DNA from 2 places in the Devosia sp. MDV22-iso42 genome. Region 1 is predicted to be linked to the other one. Evidence: predicted binding sites of a transcription regulator. Region 1 holds the regulator's gene; the other holds the start of a gene.

Region 1 (15,728 bases):
GAAACCAGGACAGGGCCGCCAGGACCAGCCCGGCCAGCAGCGCCATCAGGCGCGGCGCTTTTCGATGGCGTCCCAGATCAGCACGGCGATGTCGGGGCCGCCGAAGCGCTTGATCTCGCGGATGCCGGTAGGGGAGGTGACGTTGATCTCGGTGAGGTAGTCGCCGATGACGTCGATGCCGACAAAGATCATGCCGCGCTCCTTGAGCGCGGGGGCGATGGTGGCGCAGATTTCCCGCTCACGGGCGGTCAGGGCGCTCAGTTCCGGTCGGCCGCCGACATGCATGTTGGAACGCGCCTCGCCATCGGCAGGGATGCGGTTGAGCCCGGCCACCGGCTCGCCATCGACGATGATGATCCGCTTGTCGCCCTTGCGCACGTCGGGCAGATATTTCTGGATCATGAAGGGTTCGCGGTAATTCTGCTCGAACAGTTCGAGCAGGCTGGCCAGGTTATGGTCACCCTCCTGGATGAAGAACACGCCGGCCCCGCCATTGCCGTAGAGCGGCTTGACGATGATATTGCCATGCTCGCGGCGGAAGGCGTGGATCATGGCCCGGTCGCGCGTCACCAAAGTGGGCGGCATCAATTCGGGGAATTCGGTGACGAGGATCTTTTCGGGCGCATTGCGCACGGCGGCGGGCGGATTGACCACCAGCGTCTTGGGGTGCAGCCGCTCGAGCATGTGGGTGAGCGTGATATAGTTCATGTCGAAGGGCGGATCCTGGCGCATGTGGATCACGTCCTGGGTCGACAGATCCACGCGGCTGGCCTCGCCCAGGGTGAAGTGCTCGCCCCTGGGCTTGTCGAAGACCTCGATCGGGGCTGCCAGCGCGCTCACCACATTGTCGCGCAGCGCCAGGGTATCGGGGGTATAGTGCAGCAGCTTATGGCCGCGCGCCTGCGCCTCGAGCATCAGGGCAAAGGTGGAATCGCCATTGGGGTTGATGGTGGCGACATGGTCCATCTGGACCGCGACTTTGAGCATTTATGCCCCCTGGCTATGGGATTTCGACACACGCCCCAAGGGGCACCATGACATGACCCGACCCGCCCTTCGGCGCAAGAGCTTTCGGGCAAGGCTCGTCCCTGCCGGGCAGGGATTGCCCTGACTGCCCATTGTCACATTGCGGGCGCATGATGGGTCTGCTGGCAATGGGAGGACAGCATGAAGATCGCAGCATTCAATGTGGAAAATCTGTTTGACCGGCCACGGGCGTTCAACCTCGACGACCCTGCCGAAGGCGCGGCCATTGCCGACGCGGTGGCCGAGCTCAACCGCCTGATCAACAAGGACGACTACAGTGCCGCCGACAAGGCGCGTATGCTCGAGCTGATCATCGAGCTCGAATTGACCGAGCCCAATCCGCCCTTTGCCATCTTCCGCAAGATCCGCGGCACGTTCTGGAGAAAGCCCAAGAATGCCGCCCTGCAGATCGTCGCCGACCACCGCGCCGACTGGGTGGGCTGGGTGGAATTGCGGACCGAGCATAACAATGCCCGCGCGGTGATGAATACGGGCAGGGTGATCCAGGCGGTGGCGGCCGATATCCTGGCGGTGGTGGAGGCGGAAGACCGGGTGGCGCTGCTGCAGTTCTCCGATCAGGTGCTCAAGAAACTGGGCGGCGAACCCTATGACGAGGTCATGCTCATCGATGGCAATGACACGCGCGGCATCGATGTCGGACTGATGCTGACCAATGGCTATTCGGTGGGGCTGATGCGCAGCCATATTGCCGACATGCTGCCCAATGGCGAGCGGGTCTATTCGCGCGACTGCCCCGAATTCGAGGTGCTGACGCCGGGTGGGGAAGCCATCTGGGTACTGCCCAACCATTTCAAATCCAAATATGGCGGCAATGACCAGAGCTCGGCCAACAAGCGCATGGCCCAGGCGCGACGGACCGCCGAGATCTACCAGCGGCTGCGCAGCGAGGGTCAGGACAAGATCGTGGTGCTGGGCGATCTCAACGATCCGCCCGATGCCGCCGCGCTGCAGCCGTTGCTGGCGGGAACCGACCTGCGTGACGTTTCGGAACATGCTCGGTTCTCGAGCGGCGAATTTGCCGGCAAGGGCACCTATGGCCTGGGCAATGACAGCAACAAGATCGACTACCTGCTGCTCTCGCCGGCTTTGTTCGACCGGGTGACGGCGGCCGGCCTGTTCCGGCGCGGTGCCTGGCCAGGCTCGCGGCCACCGCGCTGGGCAGTGTTCCCCGAGCTCGAAAAGCCGATCCATGCCGCCAGCGACCATCATGTGATCTGGGCCGAGATCGCCGACTAGGCGCCAAAGGCGTTGACCAGGTGATAGGGCCAGCGCCAAGGCACGAGAAAGATCACGTCGAAGCGCCGGTCGCCTGCGGCCCGACTGGGGTTGCGGGACAGCCAGTGGTCCGCCGCCCGGACGATGCGGCCCTCATTGATGGATTCGAGGGTATCGAGCAGGCTTGCGGCCTTCGCGCGCGCCTTGACCTCGACAAAGACGATGGTGCCCCAGCGTTCGGCGATGAGATCGATTTCCCCCAAGGGCGTTTTGTAGCGCCGGGCCAGGATGCGGTAGAATTTGAGTCGCAGATACCAGGCGGCCAGCGCCTCGCCGCGGTGGCCGCCGCGATAGGCGGCGATGCGCGCCTTATTGCCGGGCTTTAAGGGCGAGCGCGGCATCATAGACATCCTTGCGCTTGAGCTTGTATTGCGCGGCGATGGCGTCAACGGCGGCGCGCAGCGGCTGGTCGGCCATCGCAGCCCCCAGCGCGGCCTGCCAGTCGGCCACCGCGGGGGCGGCTGGCGCGGCGGCACCGGCCACCACGACCACCGCCTCGCCCTTGGTCTCGGTGCCGGCAAACTCGGCGGCGAGCGCTGCCAGGGTGCCGCGATGGACGCGCTCGAAGCGCTTGGTCAGTTCCAGTGCCACGGCAGCCTGGCGATCACCAAGGACCTCGGCCATGGCAGCCAGGCTATCGTCGAGCCGGCGCGGGCTTTCGTAGAACACCATGGTTTCACGTGAATCGCTGAGCGCCTTGAGCGCATTGAGGCGGGCGCCGGCCTTGGGTGGCAGGAAGCCGTGAAAGGCAAAGGCGTCGGTGGGCAGACCGGCCACGACCAAAGCCGAGAGCAGAGCCGAGGCGCCGGGAATGGCAAAGACGGGCAAGCCGGCTTCGGCCATGGCCCGGATCAGCGGGAAGCCGGGATCGGAGAGCAGCGGCGTGCCGGCATCGGAGATCAGCGCGAAACAGCCGCCGGCGGCGATGCGGGCGACGATGTCGTCGGCCTTGGCCCGCTCATTGTGCTCGTGCATCGCGATGCGGCGGGTGCGGATGCCATAGTGATCGAGCAGGCGGGCCGACATGCGGGTATCCTCGCACAGCACGGCGTCGACGGCGGCCAGGGTTTCCAGCGCCCTTATGGTGATGTCGCGCAGATTGCCGATCGGGGTCGCCACGACATAGAGGCCGGGGGCGAGCGGGGGCGCGACAAAGGTGGTGCCGGCGATGAAATAGCCGGGGGTTGGATCAGCCATGCGCGACGGTTTCCTGGCAACAAGAGGGCATTGAGACTTGGTTAAGCAATTGCGACCAGAATGTTAACATACTGTTCGCAATTTACGGCCAAAGGCGACGTTAGATCGAATGGCAGGTGATGGCATAGCACGGGTGCTGGGCGCCGTCGGCCTGTTGGTACTGGCCGGCTGTTCGCCGATCCATATTGCCTCGCGCACCATCGATTTCGGCTTGGGCCCGAGCCAGCAGGCCCCGGCCAACCCCGCCCTGACGCCACTGACACCGACCGGACCCAGCCAGCAATTCGGCCGCGGCCCGGTACAGGTGAGCCTGCTGCTGCCGCTGAGCGGGGATCCGGGCCTTGCCGCCGTCGGGCAATCGATGGCCAATGCCAGCCAGCTGGCCATGGCCTTTATCGAGGCCAATCCGAACATTGCGGAAAATACCACCATCACGCTGCGCGATACCGGCGGCTCGGTCGCCGGCGCGACGGCCGCCACCAGCGCGGCCATCGCTGGCGGCGCCAAGCTGATCCTGGGGCCGCTGCAGGGCGATGCGGTGATGGCGGCGGGCGCCGTGGCCCGCTCGGCCGGCGTGCCGCTGATCGGCTTTTCCAACAATCCAGGCGCCGCCGTGCCCGGGGTCTATCTGCTCAGCGTGTTGCCGGACATGGAGATGAAGCGGGCGCTCGACGCGGTCAAGGCCGCCGGCAGGCGCGGCGTGGCCGGGGCCTTTCCGGGCTCAGCCTTCGGCCAGGCGCAGCAGGCCGCCTTCCGGCAACAGGCCATGCTGGCCGGCTTCGCGCCGAGCGCGGTCTATACGTTCAGCAGCCCTGCCGAGGCGGCCCAGATCGTCGCCCAGGCCAAGCCGCTGATCGACAAGGGGATGATCGATACGCTGTTCCTGCCCGACCGGGCGAGCGCGCCCGGCTTTGCCGCGGCGCTGGCCCAGGCCGGGGTCAGCCCGAGCGCTGTGCAGATCGTCGGCTCGGCCGACTGGCAGGGCGATACCACGATCCTGGCGACCCCGGGCCTGGCGGGCGCGATCTATCCAGCGGTCGACCCGGCCGGCCTGGGCGCGATCCGGGCAGACTACCAGGCGCGCTTTGGCGCTGCGCCGCACGCTCTGGCGACCCTGGCCTATACCGCAACGATCCTGGCCAATGTGAACACGCTGTCGCTGGCCAATCCGCCCTATGGCGCGGCACTGCTGACGAGCCCGACCGGTTTTAATGGCCGCGACGGGGTGTTCCGCTTCCGCGCCGACGGGCGCAGCGACTATGCGCTGGCCATCATGCGCGTGGCGCCGGGCGGCGCGGTACAGGTCGAGGGCGCAAAGCTCTAGCAGGGTATTTTCCCGTGTCCGCCGTCGTGTAATCTGGGCCCGAACCGGAGATGTCCGATGACCGTCTGGATCTGCAAGACCTGTGGTGCCCAGCACCCCCCTGGCGATGCGCCACCGCCTGGCTGCGCCATCTGTCTGGACGAGCGGCAATATGTCGGTGCGAACGGGCAGGAATGGCTTGCTCGCCACAGCCTTTGTGCCAGTCATGCCAATGACTGGCGCGAGGTCGAACCGGGACTGAGCGGCATTGGTCTCGTGCCCACCATCGCCATCGGCCAGCGGGCGCTGCTGGTGCAAACGCCGGATGGCAATGTGCTGTGGGATTGCGTGCCGATGCTCGACGACACCACCGCGGCGCGCCTGCTGGCGCTGGGCGGGGTCAAGGCGATATGCTTCTCGCACCCGCATTTTTATACCGGCATGGTGGAATGGAGCGAGGCGCTGGGCGGCGTGCCGATCCGGCTGCCCGAGGCGGACCTGGCCCATGTGATGCGTCCCAGCCCGCTGATCGAACCCTGGAGCGGAGACCGCCTGGACATCCTGCCCGGCGTCACCGTGCATCGGCTGGGCGGCCATTTTGCGGGCAGCAGCGTGCTGGAATGGGGTGCCGGCGCCGATGGCCAGGGGGCGCTGCTGGTCGGCGACACCATTCAGGTCGTCCCGGCCGCAGGCTGGGTGAGCTTCATGCGCTCCTATCCCAACCTGATCCCGCTGCCGGCCCACACGGTGCGGGACATCGCCGACCGCGTGGCTGACCTGGCGTTTGACCGGATCTATGGCGGCTGGTGGGACAAGGTCATTGCCAGCGACGCCAAGGCCGCGGTGGCCCGCTCGGCCGCACGCTATATTGCAGCTCTGGTCTAGCTGCCTTTGCGGTCAATGCCGCGTTTGATCAAGCTGGTTTGCCAGAATGTGCTCAACCGCGCGCGACAAGAGCTGCTCGAATTCTTCGACCTGCGCCGGGGACGCCCCGAGTTTGGCCAGGTGTGGCGCAGAGGTCCGGATACCCGCCACGTATTCGGCTAATTGCTGCTCGAACGCGCCGGTGACAAAGACGTCATAATCCAGTTGGGGCGCACAATCGCACGCACGCTCACGCTTCCGAACGCTTGACCTGGCGGGATACCGCACCGCCATTTCCGGCGGCATGATGATCGGCACATAGAGAAGCTTGCAGTCAAATTCTGCAAGGCCACTGTCTTGGAACAAGGTGTTGAGAAGCGGCTCCACAGCCCGCCGGCACCTCTGTGCCGCGGGGGTGGCCAATTTGTAAATCTCGAAAGAGGCCAAGAAAAGCACCGCGTCCCCCGAGCTAGTCCTTGCCGACCGCCTAAATGTCTAAGCTGCCAGGTCGGCGACCACCGCGTCGAGCACCGGCCAGCCGCGGTCGGTGACGCGCAGATTGCCATTGGGCAGGGTCTCGACAAAACCATAGCCCTTGAGCGCGGCGATCTGGGCCGGGTTGATCTGGCGGCCCGACAAAGCGGTAAAGCGGGCCGGGGAAATGCCCTCCTTGAGGCGCAGGCCCATGACGAGGAACTCGTCGCCCTGCTCCTCCCAGGTCAGCACATCGTCCACCACCATGCCATGGCCCTTGGCCAGCACGTGCTTCTGCCACTCGAAGGGCAGTTTTTCGTCGGCGGTGGCGTGGCGCTGGTTGTTGATCATCAGCCGACCATGGGCGCCCGGGCCGATGCCGGCATATTCGCCATAGCGCCAGTAGAGCATGTTGTGCTCACTCTCCTGGCCGGGGCGGGCATGGTTGGAAATCTCATAGGCCGGCAGGCCCGCTGCCGCGGTCAATTCCTGCGTCATTTCATAGAAATCGGCGGCCAGGTCCTCGCCGGGAATGGTGAGCTTGCCGGCGGTCTGCAGGTCGAAATAGCGCGTGCCCTGCTCGATGGTGAGCTGGTAGAGGCTGATATGGCCCTGGGCCATCCAGAGTGCTTCCTTGAGCTCGTCTTCCCAGTCCTCAAGCGTCTGGCGCGGCCGTGCATAGATCAGGTCAAAGCTTGACCGCTCGAACACCGATTGCGCGACGCGCACGGCGGCCACGGCCTCCTCGACCGAATGACGCCGGCCCAGTTCGGCCAGGGGGCCGGGCCGCAGCGACTGTACGCCGAGCGACACGCGATTGACGCCGGCGGCGCGGAAACCACGGAAGCGATCGACCTCGACGCTGGTGGGATTGGCCTCGAGCGTGATCTCGGCCTTGGGCTCGACGGTCCAGTGCCGGGCAATGGCGTCGATGATCCGGGCCGTGCTCGACGGCGACATCAGCGAGGGCGTGCCGCCGCCGAAAAAGATCGATTGCACGACGCGACCGGGCGCCAGCTGGGCGGCATAGGCGATTTCGCGCTCATAGGCGGCGACATAGCCATCCTCGTCAAAAGCGCCGCGATGGACGTGGCTATTGAAGTCGCAATAGGGGCATTTGGCCGCGCAGAAGGGCCAGTGCACATAGACCCCGAACAGATCGTTGGGGTTATTTTTCAATCTGGGCCTCGTAGAACTGCGCGAAGGCGCGGGCGCGGTGGCTGAGGCCGGGCTGGCCGGGGGCCCAGGAATGCTTCATCTCGGCCGGCATCTGGCCGAAGGTGATGTCAAAGCCCTTGGGCATGAAGACCGGGTCATAGCCATGGCCGACCGCGCCGCGGGGCGGCCAGACCAGGGTGCCCTCGACCTTGCCGACATAGAGCACGTCGCGGCCATCGGGATGGGCCAGGCACATGGTGGCGTTGAACGAGGCGCCTCGGAGGCCGGGCGAGGTGGCATTGGCGGCCTGCAGCGCATCTTCGACCCGCTTCATGGCGTGGTTGAAATCGCGCGGCACGCCGGCCCAGTCGGCGGTATAGACGCCCGGATCGCCATTGAGCGCGTCAACGCAGAGCCCCGAATCATCGCTGAGCGCCAAGAGGCCGGTGGCCTGGGCGGCAGCGTGGGCCTTGAGCCGGGCATTTTCTGCGAAGGTCGTGCCGGTCTCTTCCGGCTCGGGCAGGCCGAGCTCGCCGGCCGAAACTATGTCGAGACCGAAAGGCTCGAACAGCTCGCGGAATTCGGTGAGCTTGCCCGCATTGTGGGTGGCCAGCACCAGCCGATCGCCCGAACGCAGGCGGGGCAGGCTCATTTGCCGCTACCCATCTTGGAGGTGTTCATGGTCGTGTTCATGGTCGAATTCTTGGGCTTGGCATCGAGTGCCCGGGCCACGTCGCGCCAGAGCGCGCAGTTTTCCGGCGAGGCCTGCCGCTGGGGGCCAGCCTGACGGGCGACCGATTTGCCGGCAACGAGCTTTTTGAACCAGGTGATCATGCTGAAAGCGCCGCTTGCTGGAGAAGGGTAAGGTCGGCAATGCCCTGTTCGGCCAGGGACATCAGAGAATTGAGTTCATCGCGGCTGAAGGGAGCCTGTTCGGCGGTGCCCTGGATCTCGACGAACTTGCCGCTGCCGGTCATGACGAAATTGGCGTCGGTATGGGCCTCGACATCCTCGAGATAGTCGAGATCGAGCACGGGGGCGCCGCGATAGATGCCGCAGGAAACCGCGGCGACCGAATCACGCAGCGGGTTGGAACGGGTGAGCTTGCGCTCCTCCATCCACTTGATGGCGTCGACCAGCGCCACATAGGCGCCGGTGATGGCCGCGGTGCGGGTGCCGCCATCGGCCTCGAGCACGTCGCAATCGAGGGTGATCTGGGCTTCGCCCAGCGCCTGCATGTCGACCACGGCGCGCAGGCTGCGGCCGATCAGGCGCTGGATTTCCTGGGTGCGGCCGGTCTGCTTGCCGGCAGTGGCCTCGCGGCGGTTGCGGCTGCCGGTGGCGCGCGGCAGCATGCCATACTCGGCGGTGACCCAGCCCTGGCCCTTGCCGCGCAGCCAGCTTGGCAGGCTGGTTTCGACCGAGGCGGTGACCAGTACCTTGGTATTGCCGAACGAGACGAGGCAGGAGCCCTCCGCCTTCATGGCGACGTTGCGTTCGATGGCGACGGCGCGCAGCTGGTTGGGTTGACGTCCGGAAGGCCGCATCAGTTTTCCACTTGGCAATTGCTGTTAACCGCCTCTTAACCCTCCTTGAGCCTGCTCACAAGCCGCGGGCGCTTGGCGGATGGCAGCAATGCGCCTAAATGAGTGACCACAGTTAAAGCGGACGATTTTAGCAAAAACCATGAGCCAGCTGCCGCAAGACTTTCTGAGCGTGCTCAATGCCCGCAGCCAGGACATTTTCCGCCGCATCGTCGAGCGCTATCTCGATACCGGGGCGCCGGTGGGCTCGCGCGATCTCAGCCGCATGCTGCAGGGCGGGCTGTCGCCGGCCTCGGTGCGCAATGTCATGGCCGATCTCGAAGATCTCGGGCTGATCGCGGCGCCGCATACCTCGGCCGGCCGGGCGCCGACGCAGGAGGGGCTGCGGTTTTTCGTCGATGCCATGCTCGAAGTGGGCGCGGTCAATGAAAGCGAGCGCAGCCAGATCGCCCAGTCTATCCAGGGCCAGAAGGGGCAGGTCGAGGATGTGCTGACGGAAGCCAGCCAGCTGCTCAGCGGGCTCAGCCATGGCGCCGGCGTGGTGATCGCCACCAAGGCTGACATGGTGCTGCGGCATCTCGAATTCGTGCGGCTCGATTCGACCCGGGCCATGGCCATCCTGGTCGGCCAGGACGGGCAGGTGGAAAACCGCATCATGGAGACGCCGCCGGGGCTTACCGCCAGCGCGCTGACCCAGGCGGGCAATTTCATTGCCCATCACGTGGTGGGACGGACCCTGGCCGAGGCGCGCAAGGTGCTGGCGGCGCAGCGGGCCGAGCAGCGGGCCGAGCTCGACGAGCTGACGCAGAAGCTGGTCGATGCCGGCATTGCCACGCTCAGCCAGAGTTCGCCCGCCAGCGCGCCGACCGTCATCGTGCGTGGAAGAGCCAATCTACTCAACGACACCATGGCATCAGACGAATTGCTGCGCATGCGGCAATTGTTCGACGAGCTCGAAAGCAAGGACGGGCTGCTCGAACTGCTCGGCGATGCCGACAAGGCGCAGGGCGTGCGCATCTTCATCGGCTCGGAGAACAAGCTGTTTTCCCTCTCGGGCTCGTCGGTGATCCTGAGCCCCTACAAGGATGCCAATGACAAGGTCGTGGGCGTCTTGGGGGTGATCGGGCCGACCAGGCTCAACTATGCGCGCATCGTGCCGGTGGTGGATTACACCGCCCATGTCATCACCGCGATGATGGCGCGCAAGCGGTGACGCGGAGGCCTATCGGCGCAGGCAGGGTTGAAATCACCCCGATATTAGCCGATATGCGGATCAAATCCTTTGGTATGTGCGGAAACAGCAATGATGAGCGACGAGAACGCCGCCTCAGGCGAAGTGCCTGAAGTCGAAGTCCCGGTTGAACAGACCGATGAGAACATCGAGAGCATCGATCCGACCGTGGCCCTGCGGGCGGAAAACAGCGAGCTCAAGGACCGCGTGCTGCGCACCGTTGCCGAGATGGAAAACCTGCGCAAGCGCACCGAGCGGGAAGTCAGCGATACACGCACCTATGCCATTGCCGGCTTTGCGCGCGACATGCTGAGCGCCACCGATGCGCTGAGCCGCGCGCTGATGATGCTGCCGCCCGAAGCCCGCGATTCGGGTGACGCGACCACCAAGACGCTGATCGAAGGCATCGAGATGGCCGAGCGCGAAATGCAGCGCCTCCTGGCCAAGCATGGCGTCAAGCCGATCGAGGCGGAGGGGCAGAAATTTGACCCGCACCGGCATCAAGCCATGTTCGAGGTCCCCGATCCCAGCAAGCCCGAGGGCACGGTGGTGCAGGTGGTGCAGGCTGGCTTTGCCATCGGCGACCGCATCCTGCGCCCGGCCATGGTCGGCGTCGCCAAGGGCGGCCCGAGCCACGCGCCGGCTGACGAAGCGATCGACAAGAGCGTCTGATCTGACTCAGCCACCATCAGCGTTTCACGTGAATCCCCGCGCCAGCGGGGATTTTTTTATGGGCAGGGAAAGCTGGCTTACCGTGCCTTCTTTGACATCCCCTTTGGCATCTTCCAAGTCGCCTTGAATATCAGGAGGTTGATACCGACTTCGAGGTCAAGCGAATCCGCGAACAAGCCTCTGTTGAATGCCAGCCGATAGTCTTCTACGGCATCAACAAGTGATGTCCCGCTGATGACCGCCTTCCTTATCGCGGTGAAAAGGTGATTAAGCGGCTTGAATGCCAGCGTTCCGTCGTCTTTGCCCGAATAGCCGTGCAGATCGATCAAGGCCCAGGGTGAATGACTTGGATCAAAAGCGGAAAGGCTATTGTTCAAGAAAAGCAGCTGCGGCGGCGCAATTATTTCCCGCTGTTGTTTACTCCAGGGGCGAGCGATGACTGCGTCGATATCCTTTTGCTCAAGTCCATCGTGCGGCAGCTTTATCCGGATATGTTTGCCAAGCGACTTGTCGAAGGCATTCAGGACCTCAAGCAATGGCTTTGTCCGAACGGAGTCGGTGCTGTAGGCGGCATTAAGCAAAACCCAAAGTTCTGGGACCACGCCGCCGCTGCCGCCGGCAAACTCACCGCTGCGTTCAACGTAATCCATTTGGCGTCCCTCGCTGTGTACGCCACAATAACAAAATAGACTGCCACACGCAAAGCACAGCTAGAGGCCTGAATTGTACGAAGAATGCCCGCTATCGCCTTGGAAGCAGCATTTGCTGATACGACTCTGGTCTTCTGCGGCTCTACTATCCCAGGATTTCCCGGCTCATCACCCGCTCGACACCGGCCTCTGCCATGTCCGCCCAAGCCCTTTCGAGGCTGCCATCATTGTCGATGGCCCGCGTGGCATCCTCGATGACGGTGACGTCAAAGCCGGCGGCCGCGCCATCGATGGCAGTCCAGCCGACGCAATAGTCGGTGGCCAGTCCCACCACATAGAGCCGGCCGAGATCGCGCTCATTGAGATAACCGGCCAGTCCCGTCAGCGTCTCGCGGTCGGCTTCCTGGAAGCCGGAATAGGAATCGATGGCGCGGTTATAGCCCTTGCGCAGGATCAGCTGGGCTTGCGGAATGTCGAGATCGGCCGAGAGCGCCGCGCCATGGCTGTTCCAGACGCAATGGTCCGGCCAGAGCACCTGGTTGCCATAGGAAAGGTGCACCGTCTCGAAAGGGACCTTGCCGGGATGCTGGCTGGCAAAGGAGATATGGTCGGCCGGATGCCAGTCCTGGGTGCAGACGACATGGGTGAACTTCCTGGCCAGGGCGTTGATCAGCGGCACCACGGCATCGCCATCGGCCACGGCCAGGCTGCCGCCGGGCAGGAAGTCATATTGCACATCGACCACGAGCAGCACGTCGCGCGGCGAAATTTCGATGGTCATGGCTTGCCTTCCCAAAATATCAAATCTGCACCCATTGTGCATGCATAAGCCCACGCACCGAATTGCCCAGCCAGACTGCCTCGGCGGACTCAAGGTCGGCAAGCGTCAAAACCGCTTCCTGCGCCTTGCCCTTCGCGAGCAGCTCGGCGCGCAGCGTGCCGGGCAGCAGGCCCGACGTCAGGGGCGGTGTCAGCAGCATGCCGTTCCGTTCGACAAACAGACTGGTGATCGAGCCCTCGGTCAGCTCGCCGCGCTCGTTGCGGAACACCACCTCGTCCACGCCATGTTCCGTCTGGGCCCGCTGGCGCGGGGCGTCGTAGAAATCGCGATTGGTCGTCTTGTGCACCAGCCAGAGGCTCTGGCTGTCGAGGCGGTCATCGGCGATCATGAAGCGGAAGACCGGCGGATTGGGCGGCAGCGGCACCGCGGTCAAAGCCGGGCCGCTTGCGTCGAGGGTCAGACGGACCCGCATGGGCTGGGTGAAGACCTGGGCGTCAAGCAGGGCGTCGATCGCGGCCAGATCGCAGGGCAGGTCGAAAAAAGCCGCCGAGGCGGCCAGGCGGTCGAGGTGACGCTGGCGCAGGGCATAACCCGATTCGGGCGTCCAGAGCAGGGTCTCGATCAGGGTGACCGGATCGGGGGGATTGGTGAAGAAAGCCATTTTGAGCAAAGCCTCGCGATATTCATCCTCGGCCGTGCTGTCGGCGACCACGCCGCCGCCAATGCCGATTCTGCCGCGTCCTTGAGCGTCGATGATGGCGGTGCGGATGGCGACGTTGAATTCCAGGTCGCCACTGGGCGCCACGTAGCCGATCGAGCCGGTATAGACGCCGCGCGGACCGGCCTCGACATCACGGATGATTTCCATGGCGCGCAGCTTGGGGGCGCCGGTGATCGAGCCGCAGGGAAAGAGGTTTTCCAGCAGGGCCGTGGTGCCGATGCCGGGCCGCGCCGTCGCGGTAATGCCCGAGGTCAGGGTATGGAGGGTGCGGTAGGTTTCGACGGTGAACAGGTCGGTGACCCTGACCGAGCCGATCTCGGCAATGCGGCCCAGATCATTGCGCAGCAGATCGGTGATCATCAGGTTTTCGGCGCGGTTCTTGGGGTCGGCGGCCAAAGCGGCGCGGCCGGCCTGGTCTTCGGCAAGGCTGCGGCCGCGCTTGCGCGTGCCCTTCATCGGCCTTGCGGTGAGCTGGTCACCCCGGCGGGCGACGAAGAGTTCGGGCGAGCGCGACAATATCCAGTGCTCGCCGGTATTGAGCAGGGCGCCATAGGCTGCCTGCTGCTGGCGAACCAAGGCCAGATAGAGCGCGACCGGATCGCCCTCGAGCCGGAACTCGGCCGGGAAGGTGAGGTTGACCTGATAGGTGTCCCCCGCCGCAATCAGGGCTTTGACCCGCTCGAAGGCCCTGGCATATTGCGCCAGGCTGAGGCTGGGGACGATATCGCGGGCGCGGCCGCTGCGGGTGCCGACTAGATCGGCCAGATAGGCAGCGGCGGCGGCGGCATCGAGCCGCTGCGGGGCCTCATAGAGGCCGAACCACAGCAGCGGCGTTGCGCTGCGCGCGGGCAAGAGAGCGGCCAGGCGCTCCTCAAAGACCAGGCCTGCCTCATAGGCCAGGTAGCCAGCGGCCCAGAGGCCCTGGCGCTGGGCCTGCTCCAGTCGGGCCAGCGCGGCGCGCACGCCATCGGCGTCATGGGCCACGAGCATCGCGCCTGGTGCAGTGAACAGCAGGCTGGTCGCGCCCGGATTGAGCGTATCGTGCAGCAGGATGGAGCCGGGCGTGAACATGGCGTGGTTCTAGGGCTTCGCAGGCGCAAAGAAAAGTGCGCCGCCCGGCGCGGGCATCTTGATTAATTCCTGCCGCTGAAGATAGTGCGGTGCCGGCCGCCGATGCGCCCGGCTTTGGGGACATTTTGTCATGAATACCTTCCTGAAGGGCAGCCTTGTCGCCCTGGTGCTGCTTGCCGGTGCCGTGCCGGCCCTGGCCGAGACCGTCGAGTTCACGCTGATCAATGGCAGCAGCCAGTCGCTGCATTATTTCTATACCAATCCCAGCAATATGGAGGAGTGGGGTGACGACCTGCTCGGTCCGGACGGCACGCTGGAGCCCGGCGAGCAGGGCACCGTCACCATCGGCGATGGTTCGGACCAGTGCGAGTATGATTTCCGCTTCGAGACCGGCGAAGGCGCCATCCTTGAAGTCATGGCCGTCGATATCTGTTCGCTCAACAGCTACACGCTGCAGGACTAGGCCTTACGCGGGACCGGCCGCCGGGCCGGTCCCCCAGCGCCTCTGACCGCGCCCAGAGCCGCCGCAATGCGGCGCCAGCCGGCAAATGTACCCTATGAGCGCTTGAAGCCGTACGGGGACCCCCCTATATACCCGACAGGCCCGGCAATGGGCGCAATTTCAATTGCAAGGAACCCGGTCCTTCGGGGCCACGGAACTGCCTCGCGAGAGGGGCTCCAGCATGGGTTTGCTGAATAGAGAGGCTAGAGTAATGGCTAAAGTCATCGGTATCGATCTGGGCACCACCAATAGCTGCGTCGCAGTGATGGACGGCGCCAATCCCAAGGTTATCGAAAACGCTGAGGGTGCGCGCACCACCCCCTCCATGGTCGCCTTCTCCAAGGACGGCGAGCGTCTGGTCGGCCAGCCGGCCAAGCGCCAGGCCGTGACCAATCCCGAGGGCACGCTGTTTGCCGTCAAGCGCCTGATCGGTCGTCGCTATGACGACAAGGTCGTGGGCAAGGACAAGAATCTGGTGCCGTTCAAGATCGTGGCCGCCGACAATGGCGATGCCTGGGTCGAGGCATCCGGCGAGAAGTACTCGCCGAGCCAGGTCTCGGCCATGATCCTGCAGAAGATGAAGGAAACCGCCGAAAGCTATCTCGGCGAGTCCGTCACGCAGGCCGTCATCACCGTGCCCGCCTATTTCAACGACAGCCAGCGTCAGGCCACCAAGGACGCCGGCAAGATTGCTGGCCTCGAAGTGCTGCGCATCATCAACGAGCCGACGGCGGCCGCTCTGGCCTACGGCCTGGACAAGCGCAATACCGGCACGATCGCGGTCTATGACCTTGGCGGCGGCACGTTCGACGTGTCGATCCTTGAGATCGGCGACGGCGTCTTCGAGGTGAAGTCGACCAATGGCGATACCTTCCTGGGCGGCGAGGATTTCGATCACCGCCTGGTCGACTATCTGGCCGACGAGTTCAAGAAAGAACAGGGCATCGACCTGCGCACCGACAAGCTGGCGCTGCAGCGTCTGAAGGAAGCGGCTGAAAAGGCCAAGATCGAGCTGTCCAGCTCGACCCAGACCGAAATCAACCTGCCCTTCATCACCGCCGACGCGTCGGGCCCCAAGCATCTGACGCTCAAGCTGAGCCGGTCGAAGCTGGAAAGCCTGGTCGATGACCTGATCCAGAAGACCATCGAGCCGTGCAAGATGGCCATGAAGGATGCCGGCGTCACCGCGGCCCAGATCGACGAAGTCGTGCTGGTCGGCGGCATGAGCCGCATGCCCA
Region 2 (15,728 bases), on a different contig from region 1:
AGCGGATTGTCCGGTCCGCCTGCCATGTGGCGCGGCAACTCCGGCCGGCGCCTGAGCATTTCGGCCGGAGGCGTCCAGCTCGGCCACTCGGCCTTGCGCGATACCCGGTGCGTGCCGCGCCATTCAAAGCCCGTCTTGGCCACGCCGATGCCATAGCGCAGCGCCCGCCCGTCGCCGAGCACGAAATAGAGGAAATGCGCCCCGGTATCGACCACCAGCGTGCCGCTGCGTTCATTGGTGGGGTAGGGGACCACCTGGCGCAGGAACATCGGATGCACCGCCATATTGGCCTGCATGGCCAGGGCGTGCCGTGGCGCCGACTGCGTGATGGTAATGCCCGGCGGGGGCAGGAAGCGCCATCCCGGCTGCAAGCCCTGGCCCATGGCCGGCAGCATTGCCGCCACACTGAGCAGCAGCGCCAGCGCGCCCCTCGCTGCGATTCTGATTCCCATTGTCCCATCCGCGCATCATGGCCGGCAACATTCCGGCGCCTTGCCCTTACCCTGCCGCAAATTGCCCAATCTGCGGTGAACCGGCATGGTTAAATCCCGGCTCTCTCAGCTGGTTAGCGCCCGGTAAACGCCCTGTCAGGCCGCGCCCCATGCCGGCATTCCCAAGTCCGGCGCCCCGCGCTATGCAATGTCCATCCTTTCCAGCCAGGGGGCGCCTCCCATGACCGACATCACGTCCGATCTGCCATCATCGGCGCTGCCTCGTTGCCCCTGGGCAGGCGACGATGCGCTCTATCGGCACTATCACGACGCCGAATGGGGGCGCCCCGTGGTCGATGACACGCGCCTGTTCGAGAAGATCTGCCTCGAAGGCTTCCAGTCGGGCCTCTCCTGGATCACCATCCTGCGCAAGCGCGAGAATTTCCGCGCCGCCTTCTTTGGTTTCGACATTGCCCGCGTCGCTGCCATGAATGATGCCGATATCGAGCGACTCTTGCAGGACGCCGGCATCATCCGCCATCGCGGCAAGATCGCCGCTACCATCAATAATGCCGCCCGCGCGCTTGAGCTGCAGGCTGAATTTGGCTCGCTCGCCGCCTATTTCTGGGGCTTCGAGACCCGGCCCGAGCATCGTCCCGATGACCTCAGCTGGGCCGCCCTGCGCCTTCTCGCCCAAACCGATGCCTCCCGTGCCCTCAGCAAGGATCTGCGCAAGCGCGGCTTCAAGTTTGTCGGCCCCACCACCTGCTATGCCTTCATGCAGGCCATGGGCCTGGTGAATGACCATACCGATGACTGCTTCTGCCGGGCGGAGGTCGAGGTCGAGCGCACCGCCCTCACGCGTCCCGTGCCGGTCTGACCCTGCGGCCAACCTGTTGCCATTGCGCAACATTGTTCGCCAAGTGCGACATCCCGCCACATGCTTGCTTGCGAGTCACGAACCCGTGAGCTAGAAGCACATCGTCCACAACCGCCAACCCGAGGGAGGCAGCTACATGACAGTCATGTTCGTACACCTCCATCCGGGTAAAGCCATGCGGCATTGCAGCCGACGCTAGGCGTCGGTCCCCAAGCCCCACTCGGTCAGCTCTCGTCTCGCGTCCTGACCGTGGACAATTTCTAGCCCCAACCGATTGATGCGCTGAAACCGGGTCGTTTTGCGTCCCCCGACCAGCCATCGATCACCCACCCAACCCAGAAGGCCGGACTGCGTTTGCGCGCACCCGGAAATCACCATGTCCAATGCACCCCTTCCCGAGGGCAGCGTCGTGCTGCGCCTTGAATTCTCCATCGCCGACGCTGTCCAGCAGCGCGGCCTGCTCTCCGTTCTGGGCACGGCCATCGCTGCCTGGTGGAACCGGCCCCGCCTGCCGCAGAATCTGCCCAACCACCTGCGGGCCGATATCGGCCTGCCCTTGGATTACGGCCCGCTGCTCTGGTACTCGGTCCCGTCGGTGTCGGCGGTCCCCAGTCTCGACAGGCGGAGACGGCAATGAAATGTCATGGCGGTCGGGGTCCCCCCGGCCGCTGCTTCTGCCGCTTATCCCCGGCTCCACGGCTGCGCGCATAATCAGGCCATCACCCCATCGGGCGGCCTGCAGGCGAACAGTGGTGGGGTGAGCCGGGTGGAGGACGCCTCTTCCACAGGTTCGAAGTCTTGGTTGCGACAGGGCGAGCGTTCCTTAGGACCAGACAGCTCCAAAAACCGGCGCCCCGAGACGACAGACGTCTCACTATTTAACTTACCAGAGGCGATTGCCGCCTCGGGGTCCGTCCGTCTTTGACACCCGCATTCAGGCGGCGCTTCCGCGCGCCTGTTGTCTCCACCCCTTTGATCGTCTAACAACACGGCGACCGAGCAGGACTGCCAAAATGACCGAAAAGACCAAGCTGATCGCCCCGCGCCTGCCACGCGGTTTTGAAGACCGCACCCCCGGCGACATCGCTGCCGTGGGCGCCATGATCGACACGATCCGGCAGGTCTATGAACGTTATGGCTTTGATCCGGTCGAGACCCCGCTCCTCGAGTTCACCGAAACCCTCGGCAAGTTCCTGCCCGATACCGATCGGCCCAATGCCGGCGTCTTTTCCCTGCAGGATGATGACGAACAGTGGATGAGCCTGCGCTACGATCTGACCGCGCCGCTCGCCCGCTATTTCGCCGAGAATTTCGAGACCCTGCCCAAGCCCTATCGCTCCTATCGCCAGGGCTATGTCTTCCGCAACGAAAAGCCCGGCCCCGGCCGTTTCCGCCAGTTCATGCAGTTCGATGCCGATACCGTCGGCGCCGCCAGCCCCGAAGCTGATGCCGAAATGTGCATGATGATGGCCGATGTCATGGATGCGCTGGGCCTGTCGGGCCAGTACATCGTGCGCGTCAACAATCGCAAGGTGCTCGACGGCGTGCTGGCCACCGCCGGTGTCACCAGCGAAGCGCAAAAGCTCACCGTGCTCCGCGCCATCGACAAGCTCGACAAGTTCGGCCCCGAAGGTGTTCGCCTGCTGCTCGGCGCCGGCCGCAAGGACGAAAGTGGCGACTTCACCAAGGGTGCCGGTCTCTCCGAGGACCAGATCGCCCCGCTATTGGCCTATGTCGCCAGCGGCGAACCGGCTCCCGGCGTCGCCCGCGGCAGCAATGCCCATGTCGTTGCCACCATTAATGCCCTGGCCGGCCTCATCGGCGGCTCGGCCACGGGCCTTGAAGGTGTCCAGGAACTGGCCAGCATTTTCGGCCTCGTTCAGGCCGGCGGCTTTGCCGACCGCGTCGTGCTTGATCCCTCCGTCGTGCGCGGCCTCGAATATTATACCGGCGCGGTGTTCGAGATCGAACTGACCTTCAAGGTGCAGAACGAAAAGGGCCAGGACGTGGTCTTCGGTTCGGTCGGCGGCGGTGGTCGCTATGATGGCCTCGTCTCCCGCTTCCGCCGCGAACCGGTCCCCGCCACCGGCTTTTCCATCGGGGTCTCGCGCCTGGCCAGCGCCCTCAAGCTCACCGGCAATCTCAACGCCGCCGAACCGCTCGGCCCGGTCGTCGTCCTCGTCATGGACAAGGACCAGACCGTTCGCTACCAGGCCATGGTTGCCGAGCTGCGCCGTGCCGGCATCCGCGCCGAAATGTTCCTGGGCAATACCAAGAATTTCGGCAAGCAGGTCGCCTATGCCGACAAGCGCAATGCCCCCGCCGTCATCATCGAGGGCAGCCAGGAGCGCGAGCAGGGTATCCTGCAGGTCAAGGATCTGGTGGCCGGCAAGCTGGCCGCCGCCGCCATCACCGACAATGCCGAATGGAAGGCCGCCCGTCCCGGCCAGTTCGAAATCAAGCGCGAGGACCTGGTCACCGCCATCCAGACCCTGCTGAGCCAGCCATGACCGGAGCCGCGCTGCGCCGCGCCAATCTCGAAGCCCTGGTCGAAGCCCAGGGCGCCACGCGCGCTACCCCGCCGCTGCTGCTCTCGGCCGATCCCTATTTCGACCTGGCCGGCGAGGAATTCGGCCGCCGCCTGCTGCTGACCACCGACGCCACCGGCGCCGAGCACTGCCTGCGTCCCGATTTCACCCTGCCCATCGTCCAGGCCTATATCGCCGATGGCGTCGGCAAGCCGGCCGCCTTTTCCTATCTTGGCCCCATTTTCCGCCAGCGCGACACCGGCGCCGCCGAGTTCGACCAGGCCGGCATCGAGCTGCTGGCTCAGCCCGATGGCGATGTTGCGCTCGACCAGGTGCTGACCTTTGCCCGCGCCGCCGCCTCCATCTTCGGCGTGGCGCCTCAGATCCGCCTTGGCGGCGTCGGGCTTTTCGAGGGCCTGCTGGCCCAGGCCGACATGCCCGATGCCTGGCGCCCCCGCATCCGCAACCGCTTCGGCCACACCGAGGCGCTCGACCGTCTGCTGACCCGCCTTGAGGCCGCGCCCGACCTGGTGCGCGAAGCCCAGCCGAGCCGCGACGCGCTGATCGAGGATGTCACCGCCCAGATGGTCGCGGCGGGCCTCAGCCTTTCCGAAGGCCGTACCCCCGACGAAATCGCCGACCGCTATCTCGAGCAGCAGGCGCTGGACGCCGCGCATGTGCCGCCGGCCACGCTCAAGTTGCTGCGCGACTATCTCGCCATCTCCGGCCCCGTATTGCAGGCCCTGACGCAGGTCGAAGCCTTGGCGCAGCGCCACAGGCTGATGTTGGGCGCGCCGATCCGCGCCATCCGCCGCCACCTCAATGGCCTGGGCGAAGCCAAGGTCAGCTTTGACGCCAGCTTTTCCCCCCGGCTCGATTACTATACCGGCATCGTCTTTGAACTGACCGGTCCTGGCGGTGAGGTCCTCGCCTCGGGCGGTCAATATGATCGCCTGCTCGAGCGCCTCGGCGCCCAGGCCCCCATCGCCGCCTCCGGCTGTTCGGTCTGGGTCGATCGCCTCGAAGCGGAAGTGACCTCATGACGGACCTGACCATGACCGGCATTACCCTGGCCGTTCCGTCCAAGGGGCGCCTTGAAGAACTCACCCGGGACTGGTTCGCGCAAAAGGGCCTGACCATTACCCGGCCCGGCGGCGCGCGTTCCTATCTCGGTGCCATCGAAGGCCAGCCCGACATCACCGTGCGCTTCTTTCCTGCCTCCGAAATTGCCCGCGAACTGATCCGCGGCAATGTCGATATCGGCGTCACCGGGCTCGATCTCATCCACGAGACCAGCGAGGCCGGTCCCGCCAGCGTCTCCATCGCCAGCAAGCTCGATTTCGGCAGGGCCGATTGCGTCGTCGCCGTGCCAGAGGCCTGGATCGACGTCACCCACATGCATGATCTGGCCGACGTCGCCTCCGACTTCCGCGCCCGCCACGGTCGCTGGCTGCGCATCGCCACCAAATACATCACCATCACCCGCCAGCATTTCGCCAAGGCCGGCATCGCCGAATACCGCACCGTGGAAAGCCTCGGCGCCACCGAGGCGGCCCCGGCCTCCGGCGTCGCCGATATCGTCGTCGACATCACGACCACCGGCTCCACGCTGGCCGCCAATGGCCTGCGGGTGCTCGAAGATGGCGTCATGCTGCGCAGTCAGGCCTGTCTCATCGTCTCGCGCATCGCCGACTGGTCGCCCGGGCGTCGTGCGACGCTCGACCAGCTGCTCGCCCGCATCGGCTTAGCGTCCGGCCTCTGAAAGCAGCGGGGATGCCATTGCAACAGCTGCGCGATTCGCGGCACAAGGGACCAAAATGGCCTGGGGGGCGCCGTGGCTGAGCAAGTTGAACTGACGATCCTGATGCCGTGCCTCAATGAAGCCGAGACCCTGGCCATCTGCATTGCCAAGGCCCATAGCTTCCTCGCCATCAGCGGCATTGAGGGCGAAATTCTCATCGCCGACAACGGCTCGACCGACGGCTCCCCCGCCATTGCCGAGGCGGCCGGCGCCCGTGTTGTCCCCATTGCGCAGCGCGGCTATGGCGCCGCCCTGGCCGGGGGCATAGCCGCGGCCCGCGGCCGCTACATCATCATGGGCGATGCCGATGACAGCTACGATTTCTCCCGCCTCGACGCCTTCATGACCCAGTTGCGCGCCGGCGCCGATCTGGTCATGGGCAATCGCTTTGCCGGCGGCATCGCGCCGGGCGCCATGCCCTGGCATCACCGCTATATCGGCAATCCGGTACTCAGCACCCTGGGTCGCCGCTTCTTTCATACCCCGATCGGCGATTTCCACTGCGGCCTGCGCGGCTTTTCGCGTGACGCCATTGTCAGCCTCAACCTGCGCACCATCGGCATGGAATTTGCCTCCGAAATGGTGGTCAAGGCCACCCTGGCCCAGCTCGACGTGCGCGAAGTGCCTACCACCCTGGCCAAGGACGGCCGGTCGCGCCCGCCCCATCTGCGCTCGTTTCGCGATGGTTGGCGGCATCTGCGTTTTCTGCTGCTGTTCTCGCCGCGCTGGCTGTTTCTCTATCCCGGCTTTGTCCTGCTCTGGCTGGGGCTGATCGTCGGCGGTATTCTGCTGCCCGGCCCCGCCCGCATTGGCGGCGTCAGCTTTGATGTGCACACCTTCCTGATTGCTGCGCTCTGCATCATCGTCGGCCTGCAGTCGGTTTCCTTTGCCATCATCGGCCGCCGCTTTGCCTCCCGCTACGGCTTCATCCCCCGCTCGGGCAGTTACGATCGCCTGCTGGAGGCCCTGACCCTCGAGCGCATCCTGCTGGTGGCCGTCCTGCTCATGCTGAGCGGCCTGCTGGCGCTGTTCTGGGGCGTTGGCGAATGGGCCGTGCGCGATTTCGGCAACCTCAACCCCAGCCGCACAATGCGTCCCGTCATCCTCGCCCTGACGGCTTTGGTCTCGGGCTTCCAGCTGATGATGAGCGGCTTCATGTCCTCCATGATCAATATCCCCATCTACGAGCGGCGCCTCACCGACATGCCGATCCCCGATGACTCCATGCAGCGCCGTCGGCAACAGGATCGGACCTGACCTTTTGATGCTTGAACCCCTGATCCTGCTGGCCCTGGCCGCCGTCGGCCTCGTGGCGGGCTTTGTTGATGCCATCGCCGGCGGCGGCGGCATGATCGCTTTGCCCGCCTTGCTGGCGGCCGGCCTGCCGCCCGTGGCGGCGCTGGCCACCAACAAGCTGCAATCGGTCGTCGGCACCGGCATGGCCGCGATCACCTTCTGGCGTCGTGGCTATATCGATCTGCCGGCGCTGATTCCGGCCATCGCCCTCACCTATGCCGGCAGCTTTGCCGGTGCGCTGGTGGTCAAGCAGATCGATACCAGCCTGCTCAATATCGCCGTGCCGATCGCGCTGATCGGCATCGCGCTCTATTTCCTGTTCGCGCCCAACCTCTCCGATGTCGACAAGGTCGCCCGGCTGCCCTTCGCGCGCTTCGTGCCGCTGCTGGGCTTCGCCGTGGGCTTTTACGATGGCATCTTTGGCCCGGGCACTGGCTCGTTTTTCACCATTGGCTTTGTCATGCTGTTCGGGCTCGGTCTCACCCGCGCCTCGGGCAATACCAAGGTCCTCAACGTCGTTTCCAATCTGGCGGCGTTGACGATCTTCATTGCCGCGGGTGATGTGGTCTGGCCGGCCGCCCTTGCCATGTGCGTGGGCCAGCTGCTGGGCGGCTATATCGGCGCCCGCACCGGCATTCGCTTCGGCGCCAAGCTGATCCGGCCCCTGGTCGTCGTGGTCTCGATCGCGCTGGCCCTGCGGCTGCTGGTCTTCCGCTAAAGCCGGGTTGGCCTATTCGGCATCGAGCCCGGCCGACGCGCGCAAAGCGGCATTGATGCGCTCCTGCCAGCCCGGGCCGTCCTCCTGGAAGTGTTCCAGTACCGCCCGGTCCAGCCGCAGCGTCACCATGTCCTTGCCTTCCGGAATGGCCTTGGGCTTGGGCGCGGCAGCCACCGGCTTGCTGGTGGCAGCCTTGAAGGCGGCTTCCGCCTGGTCCATCGCGCTGCCGGTTCGTCTTGGTGGTCGCATTCCTCTAGTCCTTTGAATTAGCCATTCTGCCCGCAGGCGCGGTCCGCGACACCGATTGCACCAGACATCGTCCGCAATGGGGCAGGGGCGCATGCGCCCCCGCCAGGCTTATGCTGCCGCGCTGAACACGGCGGCCAGCTGCTCGAGCAGCGTCTGCTGCTGGCTGGCCTTGTAGGCATTCTGCGCCGTCGCCAGCAGGCTGGCGCTGCTGGTCGCCGTATCGTCTTCCTCCGCGTCGTCCGAGGCCGGTGGCGGACCTCCGGGCGGCGGACCACCTGGCGGTGGGCCGGAAACCGCCTGGCTGCCGGTGCTGCTTGCGCCCTCCTGCAAGGCGGTCTTGACCGCATCGAGGAAGCTCGAGCTTTCCGTTTCGGTGATCGAGCCGTCGCCATTGCCGTCGATCATGTCGAACAGCTTCTGCAGGTTCTCGTCACTGATCGCGTTGGCGCCCTCGTCGTTCCCCAGTTCGGCCAGGGTCACGGCGCCGTCGCCATCGCTGTCGGTCGCCGCGAAGATGTCCGCATTGCTGGGCCCGGCCAGCTGCTGGGTCATGAACGCCATCGACTGGCGCTGCTCGGCCATCTTCGTGTCGAAAGTATCTTTTTCGCTGCTGGTGACGCTGCCGTCACCATCGCCATCCATGGCGGAAAACAGGGCTTCTGCCCTCTTGTTGGCTTGGGCGCTCGACGCATCCTTGGGCGCGTTGAGCTTGATCTCGTCCAGCGTCAGGCTGTTGTCGCCATTGTTGTCCAGGCTGGCAAAGCTTGGTGGCTTGAAGGCAGGGCGCATCAGTTGGGAGGCTGACTGGGCGCCGATGCCGCTGGTTGTTGACATTGCACTCCTTGGCGGTTGCAGCCGAGTGACCTCGGCCATCACAACAGAGTGCGCAACATGGTTAACCCGGTCTTAACATTCGGCCTGCCAGCCCTGCGCTGCAGCAAGTTTAATGATTTGGCAAGGTTGGCCGCCCCCTGGACAAGAAAAAGGCGCGATGTTGCCACCGCGCCTTTTCCATGGAGTTCGTGACTGGGAAGTAACGAACTCCAAACTCTTTATCTTGAGTCCGCAAGGCGGACCGGCAGTTGTCTGCCGCGCCCGCGCAGGGCCAGATTTTGGCCCAGCGCGGTATTGCCGCGCCGCGTCGGGCCAAAGCCGGTGCGGCCCGTGAGCGAAAGGAGAATCTAAATCGCTAGGCGATTTAGAAGTCCATGCCACCCATGCCGCCCATGCCGCCACCGCCGCCGCCCATCTGGGGAGCCGCATCCTTGGGCGCCTCGACGATGAGGGCTTCCGTGGTGATCAGCAGCGAGGCAACCGACGCGGCGTCCTGCAGGGCGGTGCGAACCACCTTCACCGGATCGATGACGCCGAGCGCGACCAGATCGCCATACTCGCCCGTTGCGGCATTGTAGCCGAACGTGATCGAGCTGTTCTCGAGGATCTTGCCGACAACCACGGAGCCTTCGGCACCGGCATTGTTGGCGATCGTGCGGACAGGCTCCTGCAGCGCGCGCTTGACGATGGCAATGCCAGCGTCCTGATCGGCATTGGCGCCCTTGACCTTCATGGCGCTCGAAGCCCGCAGCAGCGCAACGCCACCACCGGCAACAATGCCTTCTTCGACGGCGGCGCGGGTTGCGTTCAGCGCGTCATCGACGCGGTCCTTGCGCTCCTTGACTTCGACTTCCGTCGAGCCGCCGACCTTGATCACGGCAACGCCACCGGCCAGCTTGGCCAGACGTTCCTGCAGCTTTTCCTTGTCGTAGTCCGAAGTGGTCTCTTCGATCTGCGCCTTGATCTGACCAACGCGGCCCTGGATGTCGTCCTTGGTGCCAGCGCCATCAACGATGGTGGTGGTTTCCTTGGTGATTTCCACGCGCTTGGCAGTGCCCAGCATGTCGATGGTCACGTTCTCGAGCTTGATGCCGAGATCTTCCGAGATCACCTGGCCACCGGTCAGGATGGCGATGTCTTCGAGCATTGCCTTGCGGCGATCGCCGAAGCCGGGTGCCTTGACGGCAGCAACCTTGAGGCCGCCACGCAGACGGTTGACGACCAGGGTCGCCAGGGCTTCGCCGTCGATGTCTTCGGCAATGATCAGCAGTGGGCGCTGGCTCTGCACAACCGATTCCAGGATCGGCAGCATGGCCTGCAGGTTGCTGAGCTTCTTTTCGTGCAGCAGGATGACGGGATCTTCGAGAACCGCAGTCATCTTCTCGGCATTGGTCACGAAGTAGGGCGACAGGTACCCGCGGTCGAACTGCATGCCTTCGACGACTTCAAGCTCGGTCTCGGCGGTCTTGGCTTCTTCGACGGTGATGACACCCTCGTTGCCGACCTTCTGCATGGCTTCGGCGATCATCTCGCCGATGGCGGTTTCGCCATTGGCCGAAATGGTGCCGACCTGGGCAACTTCGCTCGACGACTTGATCTTGGACGAAGCGGCCTTCAACGAGGCCACGACTTCTTCGACAGCCATGTCGATGCCGCGCTTGAGGTCCATCGGGTTGAAGCCGGCGGCAACAGCCTTGACGCCTTCGACAACGATGGCCTGACCGAGCACGGTTGCGGTGGTGGTGCCGTCGCCCGCAATGTCATTGGTCTTGGAGGCGACCGAACGCAGCAGCTGTGCGCCCAGGTTCTCGAAGCGGTCTTCCAGCTCGATTTCCTTGGCGACGGTCACGCCGTCCTTGGTGATGCGCGGGGCACCGAACGACTTCTCGATCACCACGTTGCGGCCCTTGGGGCCCAGCGTTACCTTGACCGCATTGGCCAGGATATTGACGCCGCGCAGCATCTTGTCGCGTGCTTCAGTCGAGAACTTTACTTCTTTGGCAGCCATGTGAGGCGCTCCTTGAAATGGTTTAGGACGAAAGGGACGTGAAGGCGCTTAGCCCTCGACGATGCCCATGATGTCGCTTTCCTTCATGATCAGCAGCTCTTCGCCGTCGACCTTGACCTCGGTGCCGCTCCACTTGCCGAACAGCACGCGGTCGCCGGCCTTGACGTCGGGAACGACGCGCGAGCCGCTTTCGTCACGGGCGCCAGGACCCACGGCGACAATCACGCCTTCGCTGGGCTTTTCCTTGGCGGTGTCGGGGATGATGATCCCGCCTTTGGTCTTTTCTTCGCCATCGAGGCGGCGGACGACCACGCGGTCGTGGAGGGGACGGAAGCTCATGACTTGCTCCTATAGCAGCATTTCGAATGCAATTTTGAGCTGTTAGCACTCACACGAATAGAGTGCTAACAGGTGCTGGGGATATAGGATTGGGCCCTGTCGGAGTCAAGCGCGGGTGAACTGACTTTGTGCTCGCGCGTTGATAGGATGCACGCTTTCATCCCCAACATGGCAGGACATCATGACACGGCAATGTCTCGACAAGGATATCAAGATCTCCCCGGCCACCGGCCGTGTCCACGTCATCTTTGACGGGGCCGAGATCGCCAGCTCCGTCAACGCGCTCGAGCTCGACGAACCCGGCTCGCCGTTGCGGGTTTATTTTCCCCGCGCCGATATCCAGCCCGGCATTCTCGAAGAAACCGACACCCGCACCCATTGCCCTTATAAGGGCGAGGCTTGGTATTGCACCATCAAGACCCTTACCGCCACCGGCCTCGACCAGGTTTGGTACTACCCCGATCCGTGCCCGCTTGTTGCCCCCATTGCCGACATGCTGGCCTTCTGGGGCGACCGCATCGAGATCCGCTATTCAAAAGTCTAGCCGGTGCCGGCCGGGCAGGAGTCCCGGGCGAGCGCATCTTTTTCATCCAGCCCCTTCCACCTCGCGCCAAGCTGCGGCATAAGGCACCCATGACCCAGGACAACACACTTCAGATCAAGCTGCGCCTCAAGGGCGGCAGCGGCCCCAATGCCAACTGGCATTGGGAACTTCACGACGCCACCGGCAAGGTGGTCAAGACCGGCAGTGCCGTAGGTCCCGAAAGCAAGGCTTTCACGACCGCCCGCATTGCCAAGGAAAAGCTGGAATCCGGCAAAAGCTGATTTCCCTACCCGGCGCGCCAGCCTCTGCTGCGCCGGGCACTGTCTTCCTGCCGCTTTCCGAGCCACGAGCCCGTCGTGTCCCCTTCTGCTTCCGCCACGCCGACCAGCCCCGTGCCCGTCGCGGCAGGTCCCCTGCGCGGCATCACGCTAAAGGTGCTCTCGGTCTGCTGCTTTGTCGTCATGGCCACGCTGCTCAAGGCCACCGAGACCATCCCGGCTGGTGAGCTGGTGTTCTTCCGCTGCTTTTTCGCCATTCTGCCCGTGGTCGTCTATCTGACCTTCAAGCGCCAGTTGCGCACCGCGCTCATCACCGCCAATCCCATGGGCCACGTGGTCCGCTCCTTCATCGGCGTGACCTCCATGGGGCTGGGCTTTTTTGCCCTGACGCGCCTGCCGCTGCCCGAAACCACCGCCATTGGCTATGCATCGCCGCTGCTCATTGTGGTGTTCAGTGCGCTGCTGCTCAAGGAGCGGGTGCATCTGTTCCGCTGGTCCGCCGTGCTGATCGGCATGGTCGGGGTGGTCATCATCCTCTGGCCGCGGCTCACCCTGTTTTCCGGCGGCACGCCGCTGGGCAATGCCGAAACCATCGGCGCTGTCGCCGCTTTGGGCGCGGCGGTCATGTCGGCCTTTGCCATGATGCAGGTGCGCAAGCTGGTGCAGACCGAGCGCACCGAGACCATCGTCATCTATTTCTTCGTCTGCGCCAGCCTGCTCTCGCTGCTCACCCTGCCGCTCGGCTGGCAGTGGCCGACGCCGCAGCAGGCCGTACTGCTGGTCTGTGCCGGATTTGCCGGAGGCATCGGCCAGCTGCTGCTGACCTCATGTTACCGCTATGCCGACATGTCGGTCATTGCCCCGTTTGAATATGTCTCGCTGATCCTGACCATCATCATCGGCCTGGTGGTCTTCGCCGAAGTGCCCACCCTGGCCATGCTGAGCGGCGCGCTGATCATCGTCGCCTCCGGCATCGCCGTCATCCTGCGCGAACACTATCTCGGCCTTGATCGCATCAAGGCCCGCGAAGCCAGCACGCCGTGATGCCAATGAGACCGCATGGTGAGCTTGTCGAACCACGAGGTCGGGAAAGATGCAGCTGCAGGATCAGCCGGTCTTGCCCAGTTCTGCCCAGCCCTGTCGCTTGCGATAGATCGTCGACGGGCTGATTTCGAGCGCCGCCGCGGCCAGCGACACATTGCCGCCGAAGCTGGCAATGGCGTCCTCGATGATGCGCTGTTCCTGCTGCCACATCGGCAGGATGGCGGCCCGCCGTTCGCCGCGCGACGGCGTCTCCTGGGGTGTCGGCAGGCCCCGCGTCTCGATATCGGCAGCACTCAGCATGGCAGCGGTAATGTCGCCGCCGTCAAACATCACCACCAGGCGCCGCACCAGGTTCTGCAGCTGGCGCACATTGCCCTTCCATTCGGCCGCCGACAGCTGGCTGGCGACCTCGCTAGAAAAGTCGCCAAAGCTCTTGCGTTCCTCGGCGGCATAGCGCGTCAGGAAATGCCGGGCCAGCACCATGATGTCGCTGGGGCGCTGCCGCAGCGGGGGCAGGTGGATGGGCAGCACATGCAGCCGGTAGAACAGGTCCTCGCGGAATTTCCTCTCCGCGATCAGCTGCATCGGGTTGCGATTGGTGGCACAGATCACCCGCACGTCGACCCGCCGCACCGCCCCGTCGCCAACGCGGCTGAGCGTCCCGGTCTGCAGGAAGCGCAGCAGTTTGCTCTGCAGCGACAGGTCCATTTCCCCGATCTCGTCGAGAAACAGCGTACCGCCATCGGCCAGCTCGGCCGCGCCCTTGCGGTCTTCATGCGCGCCGGTAAAGGCGCCGCGCGCCACGCCGAACAGTTCGCTCTCCATCAGGTCGCGCGGAATGGCGGCGCAGTTGATCGCCACCAGCCTCTTTCCGGCCCGGTGTCCCTTGGCATGCAGCGCCTCGGCGCAGACCTCCTTGCCGGTGCCGCTTTCCCCGGTGATGAAGACCGGCGCCGACGAGGCCGCGATGCGGCCGATCTGCTCATAGACAAACTGCATGGCGCTGGACGCGCCGATGAACCCGGCAAAATCGCTGGGCCCCGCCGGGCTGCGTCCCTCGATTCCCAGCGACCGGCACTTGCCATGCCGCTGCGCCAGCTCCCCGATTCGCGCCGCCATTGTCGGCCCGTTGATCGGCTTGGCGACATAATCATGTGCCCCGGCTCGCATCGCGCCCACGGCGGCCGACACCGAGACCCCGTCCGACAGTGCCACCAGCAGCGCCCCATCCGCTAGCCGCACCAGCCGCAGCACGGCCTCGTCGCTATGGCTGGCCAGGTCGCCCAGGCTGGAAAGATCGGCCAGGATGATGTCGAATTCGGTGTCGCGCAGCAGTTCGGCAGCGCGTTTGCCGCCCGAGACGACCGTGATGGCGGCTGCCTGGTCGAGGCATTGCGCCAGGGCCTGCGCCACCAGTTGGGCCTGAGCCTGGTCCCGGTCGATCAGCAATAGTCGGCCGCTCGGGTCGCCATCGCTTCGATTCTGCATCGCCATGCGGCCCGGTCCTTACGTCTTCATTGGGTGCTTGCCGGATGTGTGACCGCCATCGCGGTTCCGCCGGGTGTGAACCGATTGTTTCCCAACAGGGTAAATTTTCCGTTCCGCATTCGCGACAATCAATACTGCATTGGACTTGATTGCAGTCACGCCAGTCGGTTAAGTCACGCCATGCAAAAGAATTCCGAGACGGCCGAATTCAATCCATTGTCTCGCGGCGTTGCTCAGTCTGGTGTGCGCATCACCAATGAGCGGGCCGTGCTGACCCTGATTACGGTGAATCCGGGCGCCTCCAACGCCGATGTCGCCCGGTTGTCGGGGCTGGGCCCCCAGACCACCTCCCGCATCATTGCCGAACTCGAGTCGCGCGGCCTGGTCATGCGCGGCGACGTGCTGCGCGGCCGGCGCGGCCAGCCAGCCACCCCGCTCTTCCTCAATCCGCAGGGCGCCGTCTCCATCGGCATTGAAATTGGCTGGCGCCACTATGAGGTGCTGGTCCTCGAAATGTCCGGCAAGACCCTCGCCAGCGTCCGTCGCAGTTACCTTTGGCCGGATGCCCGCACCATCTTTGCCGATATCGCCGCCGAAGTGGCCACCATCAAATCGGGCCTTACCGATCTGCAGCGGGCGCGGCTGGCCGGCATCGGCCTGGCGACGCCCTCCAAGATCGGGCGCAATATTGGCCAGGTGCAGGCGCCTGACGACCAGGCGGCCCTGTGGGGGGAGATTGATCTGGTGGCGCGCATCGCCGCCGATACCGGCCTGCCCGTGCAGTGGTTCAACGATGGCAATGCCGCCTGCTGGGCCGAAGTCATTGCCCAGACCTCGCCGCGGCCGCAGGGCTTTGCCTATTTCCAGATCGGCACCTTTGTCGGCGCCGGCCTGGTCGCCAATGGCGAGCTTTGGGAAGGCAATGGCCATGCCGCCAATCTGGGCTCGATGCTGATTGCCGACGCCCAGGGCAAGCCCACCTTCGTCCATCTGGTGGCCTCGATTAGTGCCCTGCAGGCCCAGCTGACTTCGGCTGGCATGGCCGTGCCCGGCGGCAGCCCATTCAACTGGGATTGGAACGCGATGGAGCCGGTGGTGACCCAGTGGCTCGACAGCGCCGGCCTGGCGCTGGCCAATGCCATCGTCAATACCCATGCCGTGCTCGAGCTGGACAAGTCGATCATCGACGGCGTCATGCCGCGTCCCATCGTCGAGCGCCTGCTGGAGCGCGTGCAGCATCACCTGGCCACCCTGCCGACCCTCACCGCTGATCATCCGCCGGTGGAAATG

The links. Region 1 encodes HrcA, which represses chaperone genes, less so after heat shock. Its sites were predicted from a motif close to GTTAGCACTCNCNNNNNGNGAGTGCTAAC; they were not measured.
Region 2: AC4NN3_RS17565 (co-chaperone GroES) is a predicted target of HrcA. The motif match lies at 11,126-11,154, and genes of this name have one in related genera.

Annotation. Positions count from the first base shown of each region.
Region 1 is NZ_JBZVWR010000009.1:167,777-183,504, reverse strand. Features, by position in the region: gene AC4NN3_RS10895 (hypothetical protein) at 1-46, opposite strand, end outside; gene gshB (glutathione synthase) at 46-987, opposite strand; gene AC4NN3_RS10885 (endonuclease/exonuclease/phosphatase family protein) at 1,168-2,283, shown strand; gene AC4NN3_RS10880 (YraN family protein) at 2,280-2,663, opposite strand; gene rsmI (16S rRNA (cytidine(1402)-2'-O)-methyltransferase) at 2,632-3,519, opposite strand; gene AC4NN3_RS10870 (type 1 periplasmic-binding domain-containing protein) at 3,629-4,843, shown strand; gene AC4NN3_RS10865 (MBL fold metallo-hydrolase) at 4,901-5,707, shown strand; gene AC4NN3_RS10860 (hypothetical protein) at 5,720-6,073, opposite strand; gene hemW (radical SAM family heme chaperone HemW) at 6,182-7,339, opposite strand; gene AC4NN3_RS10850 (non-canonical purine NTP pyrophosphatase) at 7,329-7,970, opposite strand; gene AC4NN3_RS10845 (hypothetical protein) at 7,967-8,152, opposite strand; gene rph (ribonuclease PH) at 8,149-8,865, opposite strand; gene hrcA (heat-inducible transcriptional repressor HrcA) at 9,005-10,075, shown strand; gene grpE (nucleotide exchange factor GrpE) at 10,169-10,765, shown strand; gene AC4NN3_RS10825 (hypothetical protein) at 10,843-11,415, opposite strand; gene pncA (bifunctional nicotinamidase/pyrazinamidase) at 11,561-12,196, opposite strand; gene pabB (aminodeoxychorismate synthase component I) at 12,216-13,988, opposite strand; gene AC4NN3_RS10810 (hypothetical protein) at 14,119-14,451, shown strand; gene dnaK (molecular chaperone DnaK) at 14,702-15,728, shown strand, end outside.
Region 2 is NZ_JBZVWR010000014.1:89,393-105,120, reverse strand. Features, by position in the region: gene AC4NN3_RS17620 (L,D-transpeptidase) at 1-452, opposite strand, end outside; gene AC4NN3_RS17615 (DNA-3-methyladenine glycosylase I) at 673-1,311, shown strand; gene AC4NN3_RS17610 (hypothetical protein) at 1,688-1,948, shown strand; gene hisS (histidine--tRNA ligase) at 2,325-3,821, shown strand; gene AC4NN3_RS17600 (ATP phosphoribosyltransferase regulatory subunit) at 3,818-4,882, shown strand; gene hisG (ATP phosphoribosyltransferase) at 4,879-5,601, shown strand; gene AC4NN3_RS17590 (glycosyltransferase family 2 protein) at 5,674-6,897, shown strand; gene AC4NN3_RS17585 (TSUP family transporter) at 6,905-7,654, shown strand; gene AC4NN3_RS17580 (BrnA antitoxin family protein) at 7,667-7,903, opposite strand; gene AC4NN3_RS17575 (EF-hand domain-containing protein) at 8,012-8,737, opposite strand; gene groL (chaperonin GroEL) at 9,102-10,745, opposite strand; gene AC4NN3_RS17565 (co-chaperone GroES) at 10,794-11,084, opposite strand; gene AC4NN3_RS17560 (DUF427 domain-containing protein) at 11,266-11,628, shown strand; gene AC4NN3_RS17555 (hypothetical protein) at 11,718-11,909, shown strand; gene AC4NN3_RS17550 (DMT family transporter) at 11,985-12,950, shown strand; gene AC4NN3_RS17545 (sigma-54 dependent transcriptional regulator) at 13,014-14,444, opposite strand; gene AC4NN3_RS17540 (ROK family transcriptional regulator) at 14,619-15,728, shown strand, end outside.